DNA from 2 places in the Leclercia sp. AS011 genome. Region 1 is predicted to be linked to the other one. Evidence: predicted binding sites of a transcription regulator. Region 1 holds the regulator's gene; the other holds the start of a gene.
The links. Region 1 encodes LexA, which represses DNA repair genes until DNA is damaged. Its sites were predicted from a motif close to TNCTGTATGTACATACAGNA; they were not measured.
Positions count from the first base shown of each region.

Region 2: rmuC (DNA recombination protein RmuC) is a predicted target of LexA. The motif match lies at 2,352-2,371, and genes of this name have one in related genera.

Region 1 covers NZ_JBBCMA010000006.1:175,557-186,608, reverse strand. Annotated here, with positions in the region: gene malM (maltose operon protein MalM) at 1-566, shown strand, start outside; gene ubiC (chorismate lyase) at 748-1,245, shown strand; gene ubiA (4-hydroxybenzoate octaprenyltransferase) at 1,258-2,127, shown strand; gene plsB (glycerol-3-phosphate 1-O-acyltransferase PlsB) at 2,220-4,640, opposite strand; gene WFO70_RS19625 (diacylglycerol kinase) at 4,796-5,164, shown strand; gene lexA (transcriptional repressor LexA) at 5,274-5,882, shown strand; gene dinF (MATE family efflux transporter DinF) at 5,946-7,265, shown strand; gene WFO70_RS19610 (CsbD family protein) at 7,407-7,616, shown strand; gene zur (zinc uptake transcriptional repressor Zur) at 7,686-8,201, opposite strand; gene WFO70_RS19600 (cupin domain-containing protein) at 8,314-8,802, shown strand; gene WFO70_RS19595 (conjugal transfer protein TraF) at 8,966-10,276, shown strand; gene dusA (tRNA dihydrouridine(20/20a) synthase DusA) at 10,357-11,052, shown strand, end outside.
Region 2 covers NZ_JBBCMA010000009.1:15,458-21,557, forward strand. Annotated here, with positions in the region: gene ubiJ (ubiquinone biosynthesis protein UbiJ) at 1-24, opposite strand, end outside; gene ubiE (bifunctional demethylmenaquinone methyltransferase/2-methoxy-6-polyprenyl-1,4-benzoquinol methylase UbiE) at 38-793, opposite strand; gene rmuC (DNA recombination protein RmuC) at 860-2,308, opposite strand; gene udp (uridine phosphorylase) at 2,448-3,209, opposite strand; gene WFO70_RS21255 (dienelactone hydrolase family protein) at 3,461-4,267, shown strand; gene WFO70_RS21260 (beta-glucoside-specific PTS transporter subunit IIABC) at 4,448-6,100, shown strand, end outside.

The sequences.
Region 1 (11,052 bases):
AGCCGGGCGTGATGAGCGCTGACCGTCTGGAAGGGGTGATGCGCCTGACTCCTGCGCTGGGCCAGCAAAAACTCTATGTGCTGGTGTTTACTACCGATAAAGATCTGCAGCAAACCACCAAACTGATCAATCCGGCAAAAGCCTATGCCAAAGGTACCGGCAATGCCGTGCCGGATATCCCGGACCCGCTTGCCCGCCACGTCACCGAGGGTGAGCTGAAGCTGAAAGTCTCCACCAACAACGCCTCCAGCGTGCTGGTTGGCCCGCTGTTTGGCTCCTCCGGCACCGGCCCGGTCACCGTGGGTAATACCGCCGCACCTGCTCCGGTCTATGCCGCGCCAGTCGCCGCACCGGCTACCGCTGCTGCCCCTGTAGCTGCCCCGGTTGCCGCGAAGAAGAGCGCGCCGGTGCTTAACGACACCGAAACCTACTTCAATCAGGCCATCAAACAGGCCGTTGATAAAGGCGACGTCGACAAGGCGCTGAAACTCCTTGATGAAGCCGAGCGCTTAGGCTCGACCACTGCCCGTTCCACCTTTATCAGCAGTGTAAAAGGCAAGGGGTGACCGTCTCCCCACAGTGCTGATTTTGTCAGTAGTTTGGTGCGCCCTTACGGGCGCACTTTTTTTGCACGGTCTGCCGCTGTTGCATCTCTGTTGCGATAATGTTCGCTAGTTCACGTTTGCCCGCCCCCATTCTGCGTTTCTGCGATACAATAGCTTCACGTTATGTATCGGAGAGTCTGGCATGTCACACCCCGCGCTTTTGCTTCTGCGCGCGCTGCGTTATTTTGACGAAATCCCTGCGCTGGAACCGGAGCAGCTCGACTGGCTGCTGCTGGAAGATTCCATGACCAAACGTTTTGAGCAGCAGGGCAAAAAGGTCACCGTCACCCTCATTCAGGAGGGATTTGTCACGCCTGACGCGGTCGCGGATGAACTGCCGTTGCTGCCGAAAGAGGCGCGCTACTGGCTGCGTGAGATCCTGCTCTGTGCCGACGGCGAGCCGTGGCTGGCCGGACGCACCGTGGTACCCGAGTCCACCCTCACCGGGCCGGAGCTGGCGCTACAGCAGATGGGCACAACTCCGCTGGGGCGTTATCTGTTCACCTCCTCCGAGCTGACCCGTGATTTTATTGAAATTGGTCGCGATGCCGGGCTGTGGGGACGCCGTTCCCGCCTGCGCTTGAGTGGTAAACCCCTGATGCTGACCGAGCTGTTTTTACCGGCGTCGCCGCTGTACTAAGAGGAAGAGAAAATGGAGTGGAGTCTGACGCAGAACAAGCTGCTGGCGTACCACCGCCTGATGCGCACCGACAAGCCGATCGGGGCGTTGCTGCTGCTGTGGCCGACCCTGTGGGCGCTGTGGGTAGCCACCCCCGGGCTGCCGCCGCTGTGGATCCTGGCGGTGTTTGTGGCGGGCGTCTGGTTGATGCGCGCGGCAGGCTGCGTCGTCAACGACTATGCCGACCGTAAGTTTGATGGCCATGTGAAACGCACCGCGAATCGCCCGCTGCCGAGCGGCGATGTCACCGAGAAAGAGGCACGCACGCTGTTTATAGTGCTGGTCCTGCTGTCGTTCCTGCTGGTGCTGACCCTGAACACCATGACCATCCTGCTCTCGGTAGCCGCGCTGGCGCTGGCCTGGGTGTATCCGTTTATGAAGCGCTACACCCATCTGCCGCAGGTGGTGCTGGGGGCGGCCTTTGGCTGGTCGATCCCGATGGCGTTTGCCGCCGTCAGCGAAAGCGTACCCTTGAGCTGCTGGCTGATGTTCCTTGCCAACATCCTCTGGGCGGTGGCTTACGATACCCAGTACGCAATGGTCGACCGGGACGATGACCTGAAGATTGGTATCAAATCTACCGCCATTCTGTTTGGCCGTCAGGACAAGCTGATCATCGGGATTTTGCAGGTGGCGGTGCTGGGGCTGATGGTGGCGATTGGTTACCTGAACCAGCTGAACGGAGCCTTTTACGCGGCGGTTGCGGCGGCAGGGGTACTGTTTATCTACCAGCAGAAGCTTATCGCCAACCGCGAGCGCGACGCCTGTTTTAAAGCCTTTTTGAACAATAACTATGTCGGGCTGGTATTGTTCCTCGGCCTTGCGGTGAGTTACTGGGCATAAAAAAATGCCCGGTGGCGCTGGCGCTTACCGGGCCTACAGGTTCTGTATCGTAGGCCGGGTACGGCGGAGCCGCCACCCGGCATTTTTACGCACTATTCCCCCTGCGTCGCGCTCTCAATCGTTAAGCGCACGTCGGAGGTAATCAGGTCTGCCAGCATCTGGTACACCTTCATCGTCTCTTCCGGCTCGGCATCACCACTGTCACTGATATACCCTTCGTCGCGCAGCGTTAACACCAGCGAACTGAACACCGCTTTGTCGAAGAATTCCGGCGCGTTGATGCCGTGCAGCATCGACAGACGCTGTGCCAGGGTGCGGCTCTCTTTCTCCAGCGTACCGCGGTTGATCGACGGGTTGGCGCTCAGCAGCCAGAAAGTAATGGCGTAGCGCTGTATGGTTTCGCGTGCACCCGCCGCCAGCAACTGCAGCGTGCGGGCCCGGGATGGATTGATCAGCAGAGCGTCATCTTTGTGCGAAATCAGTCCCTGGCGGGTCAGCTCTGCAATCTGCTGATCCAGCACCTCTGCCAGCTCCTCGTTGCTCCAGCGCAGGAACAGCTCGGCTTTCAGCATCGGATAGAGGGCAGTAACATGCTCCAGCAGTGCCTGACGGGTGATCTGGCGATGCTGGGTAATGATGGCGGCCATCAGCGAAGGCAGCATCAGCATGTGCGCAATGTTGTTGCGGTAGTAGGTCATCAGTACCGCCTGCTCGCGCGGCAGAATGATGATATCGCCAATGGTGTCCTTCTCGACCTCGAACTTGTTCATCTGCAGCGCGTGCTCGATCAGCTCGCTGGCGCTGGCGGTCGGTACCGTAGAATCTGCCGCGTAGGGCACGTTGCGCATCAGATTCAGATAGCAGTTGAGCTGCTCGGTCAGCTGCTCGCGGGTGAGCGAGCGCTGGCGAGAGGCCAGCAGGGCGGTACAACACAGGTTCATGGCGTTGGCCGCCCCGGCGTTGTTAATACGCACCATCAGATCGGCAGCAATGGCGTTGACCGTCGGCGTCAGCCAGGCCGGACGCACCGCTTCGATTGGATCGATGGACTCGCGCCACTCCGGCACACGGTGATTCAGGTAAGTCATCAGCGGCATAGGTTCGCCGAAGTTGACATAGCCCTGGCCGAGATTACGCAGCTTGCTCAGACCGCGCAGCATCTGCAGCAGGCTCTCTTTCTCTTTGGTGGCACCGCGCAGCTCTTTGGCGTAGGTACCCACTTCCATCACGTGCTCGTAACCGATGTAGATCGGCACCAGGGTGATCGGACGCGTACCGCCACGCAGCATCGCCTGAATGGTCATCGACAGGGTGCCGGTCTTCGGATCGAGCAGACGCCCGGTACGGGAACGACCCCCCTCGACGAAATATTCCACCGAGTAGCCGCGGCTGAACAGCTCGCCCAGATACTCACGGAACACGGTGGAGTAGAGTTTGTTGCCCTTAAAGGTACGGCGAATAAAGAACGCACCCAGACGGCGGAAGATCGGGCCTGCCGGCCAGAAGTTGAGGTTGATACCCGCAGCGATATGCGGCGGCACCAGCCCCTGATGATAGAGCACGTACGAGAGCAGCAGGTAGTCCATGTGGCTGCGGTGGCAGGGCACGTAGACAATCTCATGGCCGTCGTGGGCAAGCTGGCGCACACGCTCGGCGTTGTGCACGTTGATCCCCTGGTAGAGACGGTTCCAGGTAAAGCTCAGGATACGGTCGCTGAGGCGGATCATCTCGTAGGAGAAGTTGGCCGCAATCTCTTCCATCAGGGCAATGGCGTTTTGCTGCGCCTTCTCGTGGGAGATTTTTTTGCTGCGCGCTTCGTCTTCGACGGCACGGGCGATGGCTTTCGAGGCCAGCAGCTTATTAAACAGATCCTGACGAGCCGGCAGGCGCGGGCCTACTGCAGCCAGACGCTGACGTGCAAAGTGCATGCGCGCCACGCGGGCCAGCTTCTGAGCGATGGTCTTATCCGTACCGTGCTCATCGGCCATGCGGCGCAGGGAGACTGACGGTGAAAAACGGACAAAGCTGTCGCGGCCCAGCCAGTTGACGGCGAAAAATTTCTGCACCCCGTTGAGCATGCGCAACGGCGGATTCTCCTCGCCTTTATCGCGCCCGGGACGACGGCCAAACATCACCGACACCGGCACCATCTGCACGTCCAGCAGCGGGTTGCTGCGGTGCAGGTCGAGGTAGTCATGGAACAGCTTGATCGACTCTTCTTTCGGGGTGTACCAGGTGAACACGCGAGGGCCACCGTGGATAAAAATGTAGCGCGGCAGCTGGGTGCCGTCGATCTCCAGCGGTTCCAGTGGATCGGGAAGATCGTGCGCCAGGCATTGGGCGCGCAGCGTCAGCAAGTCGGCCTTCGAGTTATAAGGCAAAACGTACATAATAGGACGCGAGGTATCGAGTCCCAATTCCAGCGTCGGAACCGCCGGAATAGACTTGCTTTTTACCAGGACGCTTAATGGTAAATTAAGTAATTTGTAGTAAATTCGTGGCCAGCCAGACATAAACGATGTAAAGCCTCTGGTTAAAAATGCAATTGCGGCGCAAGGATAACAGAAAGCGCGCAAAATTTCTGTTGTTACCCGTCATACTTCCGGTGGCTGCGCCAGGCGCTTAAACCACCGTTTCTGACGCTATTTTCGAAGAAAGGTTTCTTTTAATGGCCAATAATACCACTGGGTTAACCCGAATCATTAAAGCTGCCGGCTATTCATGGAAGGGCATCCGTGCTGCCTGGATCAATGAAGCCGCATTTCGCCAGGAGGGTGTTGCGGTCGTCGCGGCGATTATCATTGCCTGCTGGCTGGACGTTGATCCCATTACCCGCGTACTCCTGATTGGCTCGGTGATGTTGGTGATGATAGTCGAAATTCTGAACAGTGCGATTGAGGCGGTAGTCGACCGCATCGGCTCTGACTTTCATGAGCTGTCGGGCCGGGCAAAAGATATGGGCTCTGCCGCCGTGCTGATGGCGATTATGGTTGCGTTGTTTACCTGGGTCACGCTGCTTTGGGGACATTTACGATAAGCCTTCAGAAACCGAACAAGTCTCTGGTTTTTTATGCGGTTTGTGGTTCCAAAATCACCTTTAGCTGTATATACTCACAGCATAACTGTATATACACCCAGGGGGCGGAATGAAAGCGTTAACGACCAGGCAGCAAGAGGTGTTTGATCTCATTCGGGATCATATCGGCCAGACGGGTATGCCGCCGACGCGTGCAGAAATCGCGCAGCGTCTTGGCTTCCGTTCTCCAAATGCCGCCGAAGAGCACCTTAAGGCACTGGCGCGCAAGGGTGTGCTTGAGATTGTCTCCGGTGCGTCTCGCGGTATTCGCCTGCTGGTTGAAGCCGAAGAGGGCCTGCCGCTCGTCGGTCGCGTCGCCGCTGGTGAACCGCTGCTGGCGCAACAGCACATTGAAGGCCACTATCAGGTCGATCCGGGCATGTTCAAACCGAGCGCAGATTTTCTGCTGCGCGTAAGCGGCATGTCGATGAAAGATATCGGTATCCTGGACGGCGATCTGCTGGCGGTACATAAAACCCAGGACGTGCGTAATGGTCAGGTCGTGGTGGCGCGCATCGATGACGAAGTCACCGTTAAGCGCCTGAAAAAGCAGGGCAACACCGTGCAGCTGCTGCCGGAAAACAGCGAGTTTTCCCCGATTGTTGTCGACCTGCGTGAAAATAACTTCTCCATCGAAGGTCTGGCGGTTGGCGTCATCCGCAACGGTGAGTGGTTATAACTGCTTTCTGACAGACTGCGGCACTGCCGCAGTCTGCTTTTCCTGTCTCCGGCGAACATTTTCATGTCTCTCCTGACTGCTTCAGACAAGGCGTTGTGGCGTCTTGCACTTCCCATGATCGTCTCCAATATCAGCGTCCCTCTGCTTGGGCTGGTGGATACGGCTGTAATTGGTCACCTCGATTCGCCCGTCTATCTCGGCGGTGTCGCCATCGGCGCAACGGCAACCAGCTTCCTGTTTATGCTGCTGCTCTTTTTGCGCATGAGCACCACCGGGCTCACCGCCCAGGCCTATGGCGCAAAGGATCCGCTGCGTCTGGCCCGCGCGCTGGTGCAGCCGTTGATCCTCGCCCTGGGTGCTGGACTGCTGATTGTGCTGTTGCGCACGCCGCTCATCGACCTGGCGCTGCATATCGTCGGCGGCAGCGAAGCCGTTCTCCATCAGGCGCGGCGCTTCCTTGAGATCCGCTGGCTCAGCGCCCCGGCATCGCTGGCGAACCTGGTGCTGCTCGGCTGGCTGCTGGGCGTACAGTATGCCCGGGCACCGGTGATCCTGCTGGTAGTGGGCAACCTGCTTAACATCGTGCTGGATCTTTGGCTGGTGATGGGCCTGCAGATGAACGTGCAGGGGGCCGCGCTGGCGACCGCGATCGCCGAGTACGCCACTCTGTTGATCGGACTGTGGATGGTCTGGCGGGTGCTGGCCCTGCGCGGTATTTCGCTGGCGCTGCTGAAAGCGAGCTGGCGGGGCAATATCCGTAAGCTGCTGGCGCTCAATCGCGACATCATGCTGCGCTCGCTGCTGCTGCAGCTCTGCTTCGGGACGCTGACGGTGATGGGCGCGCGGCTGGGCCCGGAGATCATCGCCGTTAACGCCGTGCTGATGACCCTGCTGACCTTTACCGCCTATGCGCTGGATGGCTTTGCCTATGCGGTCGAGGCGCACTCCGGCCAGGCCTACGGCGCGCGGGAAAGCGGCCAGCTACGTGAGGTGTGGCGGGCGGCCTGTCGTCAGTCCGGGCTGGTGGCGCTGGTCTTTGCCCTCGTCTATGCTCTGGCAGGCGATCGGATCGTTGCCCTGCTGACCTCGCTGCCCGAGCTGCGCGCTTTGGCAAGCCACTATCTTATCTGGCAGGTGATCCTGCCGGTGGTAGGGGTCTGGTGTTATTTGCTGGATGGCATGTTTATCGGCGCAACCCGCGGGGCAGAGATGCGCAACAGCATGGCCGTGGCGGCCGCCGGTTTCGGCCTGACGCTGTTCACCCTCCCGTGGCTGGGTAACCACGGCCTGTGGCTGGCCCTGAGCGTGTTCCTGGCCCTGCGGGGGCTCTCGCTGGGCTGGATTTGGCACCGGCACTGGCGCAACGGAACCTGGTTCTCGTAGCGGCTTCGCCTGGCAAAATGGTAAAAGATTCCGAATAACAAACCCAACGCCGCAGGGTTATCTATAATAATTATCACGTCCAGCACGAAACGAATTTCAGGACGAACTTAACCTTAACGACCGAACGAAGAGGAATCGATGATGAATAAAGACCAAGTCGGCGGTAACTGGAAGCAATTTAAAGGTAAAGTAAAAGAACAGTGGGGCGACCTGACTGATGATGACATGACCGTCATCGAAGGTAAACGTGACCAGCTGGTGGGTAAAATCCAGGAACGCTATGGTTATGAGAAAGACCAGGCAGAGAAAGAAGTTGGTGACTGGGAAACCCGTAACAACTATCGCTGGTAATTAACCTATACCCGCAGGTACACGGATGTACGCCCAGGGCGACCTTTCAGGTCGCCTGTTTTTTTGCTCTTAGCGCGGCTTTTTCTTCAGCTGGATAGAGTGATCGTGCTGGCAATTTTCCTGATGCCGGCAGGCTTCCACCTCAACGCAGTTACGGCACAGACCGTGCGCTTCAATCACGTTGTGGCGCAGGGCAAAGCCCATCTTCGCCGCCAGGCTGTGCATGATATCCTCCACCCCTTCAGCACCTTCTTCCTTCACGCTGCCACAGCGATCACAGATGAACATCGCTGAGGTGTGAGTCGGCTGATCGAACAGATGGCACAGCACGTAACTGTTGGTCGATTCCACTTTATGCACAAAACCCTGCTCGAGTAAGAAGTCGAGTGCCCGATAGACGGTCGGCGGCTTGGCCTGTGGCTCGCTCTCACGCAGCAGGTCGAGCAGGTCGTAGGCGCTGATGGCCCCGTTTTGCAGGCTCAGCAGGCGCAACACTTCAAGGCGCTGCGGAGTCAGGCGCACATTGCGTTGCGCGCACAGCTTTTCGGCTTGCGCTAACAGTGCCTGCATTGTGGTCGTTTCCATTTTGCACCTCGAATGACGTGGAATAACAAACCGCCAGTTTACCATGTTCTGGCCTAAACGCCGAGATCCCCCGGCTGTGCTACCCTGACGAAAAACCCCAGGAGATGGAAAGATGAAAAGACCGGACTGCATTCGACACTGGCGTGAAGTAGAAGGCGCTGACGACTCTACCTATCCCGACAGCCCGGAGCGTTTCGCCATTGGCGCGCCGCTGGCCCGCGCGCTGGGGCTGGGCCGCCTCGGGATCCACCATGAACGCCTGCCGCCAGGGCGTCGCACCTCCTATCCTCATGCCGAAAGCGATGAAGAGGAGTTTATCTTTGTGCTTGAGGGTTATCCCGAAGCCTGGATCAACGGTTATTTATGGAAGCTGGAGCCGGGAGACAGCGTTGGATTTCCTGCCGGGACGGGCGTCTGCCACACCTTTATTAATAATACCAGTGAAGAGGTGCGGTTATTAGTGGTGGGTGAAGCGAATAAAAAACATAACCGTATTTATTATCCGCTAAATGCGGTATATGCCGCCACGCGTGAAGATCGCTGGATCGATCATCCGCCGCAATTTTTTGGTCCGCATGACGGAAAACCAGGGCAAAAGTAATTTCTTGTTCTATACATATTAAACAAATAAGGAAATCAATAACTTAATCTAATACTAAAGTTTAGATAAATTCGGCTTCTCATACTTTTTTCACAAAGGACGTATGCCCCTGCGCGGCATTTAGCCGCCGGGGTTTATTCACCCAAAATAAGTCAGGTGTCCTGTGAAAATAATATTCAAATTTTCTGTGGCTGGAATTGCCACCGGTATCCTTTTGGCTAATCAGGCTGGAGCAGCAAATACCTGGACGGAAGCACGCGGCGATGCCATGGGTGGGACGGGCGTTGCCTCGGCGCATTATAGCAGCGGGGTGCTGATCAACCCGGCCCTGCTGGCAAAATCGAAAGCTGAAGATGACGTCGCCATTATTTTTCCTTCGGTGGGGGCGCAAATCAGCGATAAGGACAATCTGCAGGACAAGATCGATGAAATCAGCGATGAGATCGCTAACGATCGGGAGATGATCGACGATCTGACCGTGGCGAGGATCCTGGCCGATCCGCAGGGGACGCTGAGTGAGCTTCAGAGTGCCGCTGGCAGTCTGGCGGATCAGCTGGAATTCCTTGAAGGCAAAACCGCACACGGCAATGCGGGGGCAGGGATAGCCGTCAGCATTCCGGGGTCGGGGCTGTCACTGGCGTTTGTCGCTAAAGCCAATGCCCACGGGCGGATCAGCTCGGAGATCGACCCGCAGGATATCGATTTTCTGCGCAGGTTACAGGGCAATACAGGGATGACCAACCAGATGGCGCTCGGCGCGGCGCGGAACGGCAGCGACGTGATTACCCGCAACCTTAACTCCGTCGCCCTGGGCAGGGCGGCGATCGTCTCCGATTACGGCGTGGCGGTTGCCCGTCAGTTTGATTTCAACGGCCTGCCGGTCTCGGTTGGCGTGACGCCAAAACTGCAGCAAACCTGGCTCTACAACTACACCACCTCCATCTATACCTACGACAGCGGCGACTTTAACAGCAGCCGCAACCGCAATGACGATACCAGCTTTAACGTTGATGTCGGCGTCGCGGTCGACTTCGGCGAAAACTGGACGGTCGGCCTGAGCGGGCAGAATCTGTTCTCACGTGACATTGACACCAAAGACATCCGCATTCTTAACGGCCGTACCGGGCAGGAGGTGAGCTATCGGGACACCTGGCAGATCCGCCCCCTGGTCACGGCGGGGGTAGCATGGCATACCGGCCTGCTCACTCTTAGCGCCGATGGCGATCTGACCGAAACCCGGGGCTTCAAAAGTGAAGAGGACTCGCAGTATATCGGGGTAGGGGCAGAGGTTTCCCTGCTGGGCTGGCTGGCGGTACGCGGCGGCTTTCGCGGGGACGTGAAGGGCAACGACAGTAACGTCTTCACCGGCGGTTTCGGCTTCTCTCCCTTTAACACCGTGCATATCGATCTGACCGGCATCTACGGCGAGGATGAAACCTGGGGTGCCGGGGCGCAATTCAGCGTCACCTTCTGATGGGAGGCGGAGGCGCTCTGCCTCCGGTGAATATGTGCTATAGTAGCGCCCCATTGTCAGCAGATGCTTAAAAATTCGCCATGTCGTCAGAAAACTCGTCCATCTATCCTGCTCACCGTTTTTCCATCGCGCCGATGCTCGACTGGACTGACAGACACTGCCGCTACTTCCTGCGTCAGCTGTCGCGCCATACTCTGCTCTATACCGAGATGGTGACCACCGGGGCGATTATTCATGGTAAGGGCGACTACCTCGCATTCAGCGAAGAAGAGCATCCGGTGGCGTTGCAGCTTGGCGGCAGCGATCCGGCCGCGCTGGCGCACTGCGCGAAGCTGGCAGAAGAACGCGGCTACGACGAGATTAACCTCAACGTCGGCTGCCCTTCCGATCGCGTGCAGAACGGCATGTTTGGTGCCTGCCTGATGGGTAACGCGCAGCTGGTGGCCGACTGCGTGAAAGCGATGCGCGATGTGGTCTCCATTCCGGTGACGGTCAAAACCCGTATCGGCATCGACGATCAGGACAGCTACGAATTTCTCTGTGACTTCATCGGCACGGTGGCCGGCAAGGGCGAGTGCGAGATGTTTATCATCCATGCCCGCAAAGCCTGGCTCTCTGGCCTGAGCCCGAAAGAGAACCGTGAGATCCCGCCTCTGGATTACCCGCGCGTGTATCAGCTGAAGCGCGATTTCCCGCAGCTGACCATGTCGATCAACGGCGGTATCAAGTCTCTGGATGAGGCCAAAGCCCATTTACAGCATATGGACGGCGTGATG
Region 2 (6,100 bases), on a different contig from region 1:
TGTGATCAAGGGTTTAAACGGCATTTGCCACCTCCACTCAGAACTTATAACCGCGATGCAGCGCGACAACGCCTGCCGTCATGTTGAAGTAGTCAACATTGTCGAAGCCCGCATCCTGCATCATGGCTTTTAGGGTGTCCTGATTAGGGTGCATACGGATGGATTCGGCCAGGTAGCGGTAGCTGTCTGCGTCATTGGCCACCATTTCGCCAATACGCGGCAGAATGTGGAACGAATAGGCATCGTAGGCTTTGCTCAGCGGCTCAATAATCGGTTTGGAGAACTCCAGCACCAGCAGGCGTCCACCTGGTTTCAGCACGCGGTACATGGAGCGCAGCGCTTTCTCTTTATCGGTGACGTTACGCAGACCGAAAGAGATGGTGATGCAGTCAAAGGTGTTATCCGGGAAAGGCAGCGCTTCCGCGTTCGCCTGGACATATTCAACGTTGCCAACCACGCCAATATTGCGCAGCTTTTCACGCCCCATTTTCAGCATGGAGTCGTTGATATCAGCCAGCACAACGCGGCCCGTTTCGCCCACCAGACGCGAGAATTTCGCCGTCAGGTCGCCGGTGCCGCCGGCCAGATCCAGCACGGTTTGTCCACGACGCACGCCGCTACAGTCAATAGTGAAGCGCTTCCACAAGCGATGAATGCCGAATGACATCAGGTCATTCATTACATCGTACTTCGCCGCCACGGAATGGAATACGTGGGCCACCATGTCAGCTTTCTGCGCTTTAGCGACAGTCTGAAAGCCAAAGTGCGTTGTGTCTTGTGAATCTTCAACCATCTCAGAGCCTGCTTATCAGTCAAATGTTCGAGAAGTGTAACAGATTGGGCGCATTTGCCCTACGATTCAACCACCCCGGGAATAACGCTCCAGGGGGTCTGCCGACGCCTGCGCGCCTGCTAAGGTGTTGTTTGTATTTTGAACTGGCCCGTCACTGCGCAGCCGGTACTCCTCATCCTGCGATGTGGCCTGCTCAACCAATTCCGGATTAATCTCGCGTTTAACGTCCACGCCAAGGCTGCGGAACGATTCAGCCTGAGCCAGCAGGTTACCGCGCCCGGAGGCCAGCTTTTTCATCGCCTGGCGGTAGTTGTCCTGAGCGCGATCCAGGCTCTGCCCGACCGACGACATATCGTCGACGAACAGACGCATTTTGTCGTACAGGCGGCTGGCTCGATCGGCAATCTGCTGGGCATTGCGGCTCTGGTGCTCATAGCGCCACAGATTGGCAATGGTGCGCAGCGCCACCAGCAGCGTGGTAGGGCTGACCAGCATAATGTTGTTTTTTAGCGCCTCGGAGATCAGCTCCGGCTGGCGGTCCAGCGCCAGTAAGAAGGCCGGTTCAACCGGGATAAACATTAGCACATAGTCAAGCGAACGCAGGCCGGGCAGCTGCTGATAGTCTTTACGCCCCAGCAGGCGAATATGGTTACGCACCGAGGCGATATGCTCCTGCAGCGCCGACTCGCGGGTGTAGTCATCTTCGGCGTTAAAGTAGCGCTCATAGGCCACCAGGGTCATTTTGGCGTCGATGACCACGTCCTTCTCCTGGGGCAGACGGACAATGACGTCGGGCTGCATCCGCGCGCGGCTCTCGGTTTCAATGCTGACCTGGGTTTGATATTCGTGGCCCTCGCGCAGGCCGGAGGCTTCCAGCACGCGGGTCAAAACCACCTCCCCCCAGTTGCCCTGGGTTTTATTGTCGCCTTTCAGCGCCCGGGTGAGGTTGATGGCCTCCTGCGCCATCTGGGCATTCAGCTGCTGGAGGTTGCGGATTTCATGGGCCAGCGTGTGGCGTTCACGCGCCTCCTGACCAAAGCTGTCCTGCACCTGGCGACGAAAGCCGTCCAGCTGTTCGCGCAGGGGCGACAGCAGGCCGTTCAGGCTCTGGCGGTTTTGTTCCTCGACGCGGCGGTTACTCTGCTCAAAGATGCGGTTGGCAAGGTTTTCGAACTGCTCGCTCAGGCGCTGCTCGCTATTGATCATCTGGCGGATTTTGTCTTCCGCATGCAGCTGGGTGGACTCCAGCCGGGTGGTGACTTCACGCAGGTCGGCTTCCAGCGAGGTGTTGATATCCCGCAGATTGCGCAGCTCGTTGTTGAGCAGCTCGCATTCGTCACGCCAGTGCCCGCTCTGGGCGATGTTCTGTCGCAATGCACTGAGATCGGCCACCATCTCTTCACGTTCGGCAAGCTGATCGGCCTTCTGTTGCGCATGCTGATAGCTGGCGAGCAACCAGCCCACACCGACGCTGACCAGCGCAATAACGGCATAAAAAAGGATGGAAATATCCACGACGCCCCCTGCATCAAGGTATGACCCGCACAAAATAGAATTGTGCTGTATAAACGTCCAGTTTGAAAAGGGTTTTCTGCGAGGCGCTACGCAAAGAAAAAGGCCGAACAGGTCGGCCTTTGGCAAAGAAAAGGGGAAATTACAGCAGGCGGCGGGCCGCTTCCACCACGATTTTCACCGCGTGGCTTTCGGTCTGCTTCATGGTCTCGGCGTTCGGGATCTCTTGCTGGGTACGGTTAACAATCACACCCGCAACCATACCGGCACGCAGACCCTGGCTTGCGCACATGGTCAGCAGGGTGGCAGATTCCATTTCGTAGTTCATCACGCCCATAGACTGCCACTCTTCCATCGAACCCTTGAAACGGCTGACTACGCGACCGGAGAAGGTGTCGTAGCGCTCCTGGCCCGGGTAGAAGGTATCAGAGGAGGCGGTCACGCCAACGTGAGTGGTCGCACCGACGGATTTCGCGGCTTCCACCAGCGCGGTGGTGCACTCGAAATCGGCCACTGCCGGGAACTCCATTGGCGCAAAGTGCAGGCTCGCGCCGTCCAGACGCACGGATGCGGTAGTGACCAGGACGTCGCCAACGTTGATGTGCGGCTGGATCGCACCGGTGGTACCGATACGCAGGAAAGTACGGATGCCCAGCTGTGCCAGCTCTTCAACGGCAATAGAGGTAGACGGGCCACCGATACCGGTAGAGCACACGATCACCGCTTTGCCATCCAGCTCTGCCCGCCAGGTCGTGAATTCGCGATGGGCTGCCAGCTTAACCGGCTTATCCATCAGCGCGGCGATCTTTTCCACACGCTCAGGATCGCCAGGGACGATAGCGAGCGTAGCCCCTTGTAAATCGTTTTTAGTGAGGCCGAGATGAAAAACATCAGACTTAGACATAGAAAACTCCTCTGTGGGTCAGTTTGTCAGCAGAAGCAAAGCGGTACTTTACCGAAGGAACCGGCTTAGTTTCGTGACAGACATCACCATGAATAAAATTGATTGCAGTTAATTACCATGAAATAGTGATTAACATCACATTAACGAGTTATATCGTTATCTGTTGCACAAAAGATAGCCTGTTTCGGGCACTGTGGATTGTTAACCTGCGGACTATATTTACTTTTGCGCTAATTGGTACGGAGAATGCCATGACTGGAACATCTGGATTTGCCCCTGCTGCTGATCTGCAAGCCGCAACCGTTGTCACTACCCCCGACGAGGCGATTACCGCCGGGGAGACCTCCATTCCGACTCAGGGCGATAATATGCCCGCTTACCATGCCCGGCCCAAAAATGCGCAAGGGGCATTGCCGATCGTCATCGTGATTCAGGAAATTTTCGGCGTACATGAGCATATTCGCGATCTCTGTCGCCGCCTGGCGCTGGAAGGCTATCTGGCCGTCGCGCCTGAACTCTATTTCCGTCAGGGCGATCCGAATGATTACAGCGATATTCCCACCCTGTTCAGCAATCTGGTGAGTAAAGTACCGGATGCCCAGGTGCTGGCAGATCTTGACCACGTCGCCAACTGGGCGGCGCGCAACGGGGGCGATCCCCATCGTCTGCTGGCAACCGGCTTCTGCTGGGGCGGGCGAATCAGCTGGCTGTATGCCGCGCACAACCCGCAATTGAAAGCCGCCGTAGCGTGGTATGGCAAGCTGGTGGGCGAAAAGACGCTGAATTCACCGAAACATCCGGTGGATATTGCGACCGATTTGAACGCGCCCGTCCTCGGACTCTATGGCGCAGAAGATACCGGGATCCCGCTGGACACGGTAGAGACCATGCGCCATGCGCTACGTGCAGCGAACGCAACGGCGGAGATTGTGGTTTACCCGGGAGCCGGGCACGCCTTCAACGCCGATTATCGTCCAAGCTATCATGCGGAATCAGCCAAAGATGGCTGGCAGCGGATGCTGGCCTGGTTCCAGCAGTACGGCGCTAAAAAAGGTTAAGCGGCTCACACTTCGCTACGCAAAGTGAGGTGACTGTTTGACTTTTAAACACAATCTGGACGATATAAAAAGCACAGGCGTGTAACTACGATCCGTAGGCAAGACCTGAACCCCCTCTCCGTTTTCGAGCGGAGAGGGGGTTCAGGTCTTTTTTTTTGCTCTGGAGACAGGGGCCAGAACATGAACCACTTGCAAACAGCGCTGGAGATCATCGCCCAGGTCGGCGGTGCTGAGAATATCGAACATATCGAACACTGCTCCACCCGCTTGCGGCTGAGCCTGTACGACAATGGCAGGGTCAACGAAGCGGCGCTGGCAAAGGTCGACGGCGTGCTGGGCGTGCGCGTGAACGTGCAGTGCCAGGTGATTATTGGTCACGAGGTGGTGCAGGTCTTTGAGGCGGTGCGCTCGCTGGTGGGCTCCCCTCAGGCGGGCGGGCAACATACGCCTGCCAGAATCAGCCGTGGCGCGCAGGTTATCGATTTCGTCATCAGCGTTTTTCAGCCGCTGGTGCCTGCCATTGCCGGTGGCGGGGTTCTGAAATCGCTGCTGCTGTTGCTGGACGTGATGGGCTGGCTCAGCCGGGACAGTTCGACCTACAAGGTGCTGGATAATATCGGCTCCGCGCCGCTCTACTTCCTGCCGATCCTGGTGGCGATCACCACGGCAATGAAGCTGAAGGTGAACGTGCTGGTTGCCGTCTCGGCGGTCTCCGTGATGGTGCTACCCGCGATGACCAAACAGCTGGCCGACGGGACGGCGTTCATGTCTTTCGATCTGCGCAACGTGGCCTACGCCTCGCAGGTCTTTCCCGCCATTCTGTGCGTGCTCTTTTACGCCCAGACGGAGAAGCTGTTCAACCGCTACTCCCCCGGCGCGCTGCGTATTTTCCTCTCACCGATGCTCTCTCTGCTGGTGACGGTCCCGGTCACGCTGCTGATCCTCGGGCCGCTGGGTTACGAGCTGGGCGCCGGGCTGGCAACGGTAATTTTATGGCTCTATGGCAAACTCGGTTTTGTGGCAACGGGGCTGCTGGCCGCCGCCCTGCCCTTTATGGTGGCCGCCGGGATGCATAAACCGATGCTGCCCTACGCCGTAGCCTCCATGAGCCAGTTCGGGCGTGAGATGCTCTACCTGCCCGCGTCGCTGGCGCACAATATTGCCGAGTCCGGCGCATGTCTGGCGATTGCCCTCAAAAGCAAAGATAAGGTACTGAAATCCACCGCCTTCTCCGCCGGGATCTCCGCCCTGTTCGGCATTACCGAACCGGCGCTGTATGGCGTCACCCTGCTGAACAAAAAAGCGCTCTACAGTGTGATCCTCGGCAGCATTGTCGGCGGGGCCTTTATCGGCTGGATGGCGATTGAGGCCTTTGCCCTCGTCGGCCCGGGTCTTGCCAGCATCTCGATGTTTGTCTCCCCGGATAACCCGATGAACATCGTCTGGGCCTTTGCCGGGGCGGGATTATCCTTTGCCGTGGCCTTTATCAGCGCCCTGCTGCTGTGGCGTGATAAAGCGGCGGAAAACAGCGACGCGCTGAGCTTCACCCGCCCGGTGGAGGGACAGATTATCCCACTCGAGAAGGTTAACGATGACGTTTTCTCCCGCAAAATCATGGGCGACGGCATCGCGATTATCCCTTCCCAGGGCGTGCTGCGGGCCCCGGCGGATGGAACCATAGTCAATGTGTTTGACAGCGGCCATGCGCTGAGCCTGCTCACCGACGCGGGCGTCGAGCTGATTTTCCATATCGGCATAGACACCATCCGACTGCAGGGCGAAGGCTTCTCCCCGCGGGTGGTGGAGGGCCAGCATGTTAAAAGCGGTGACACG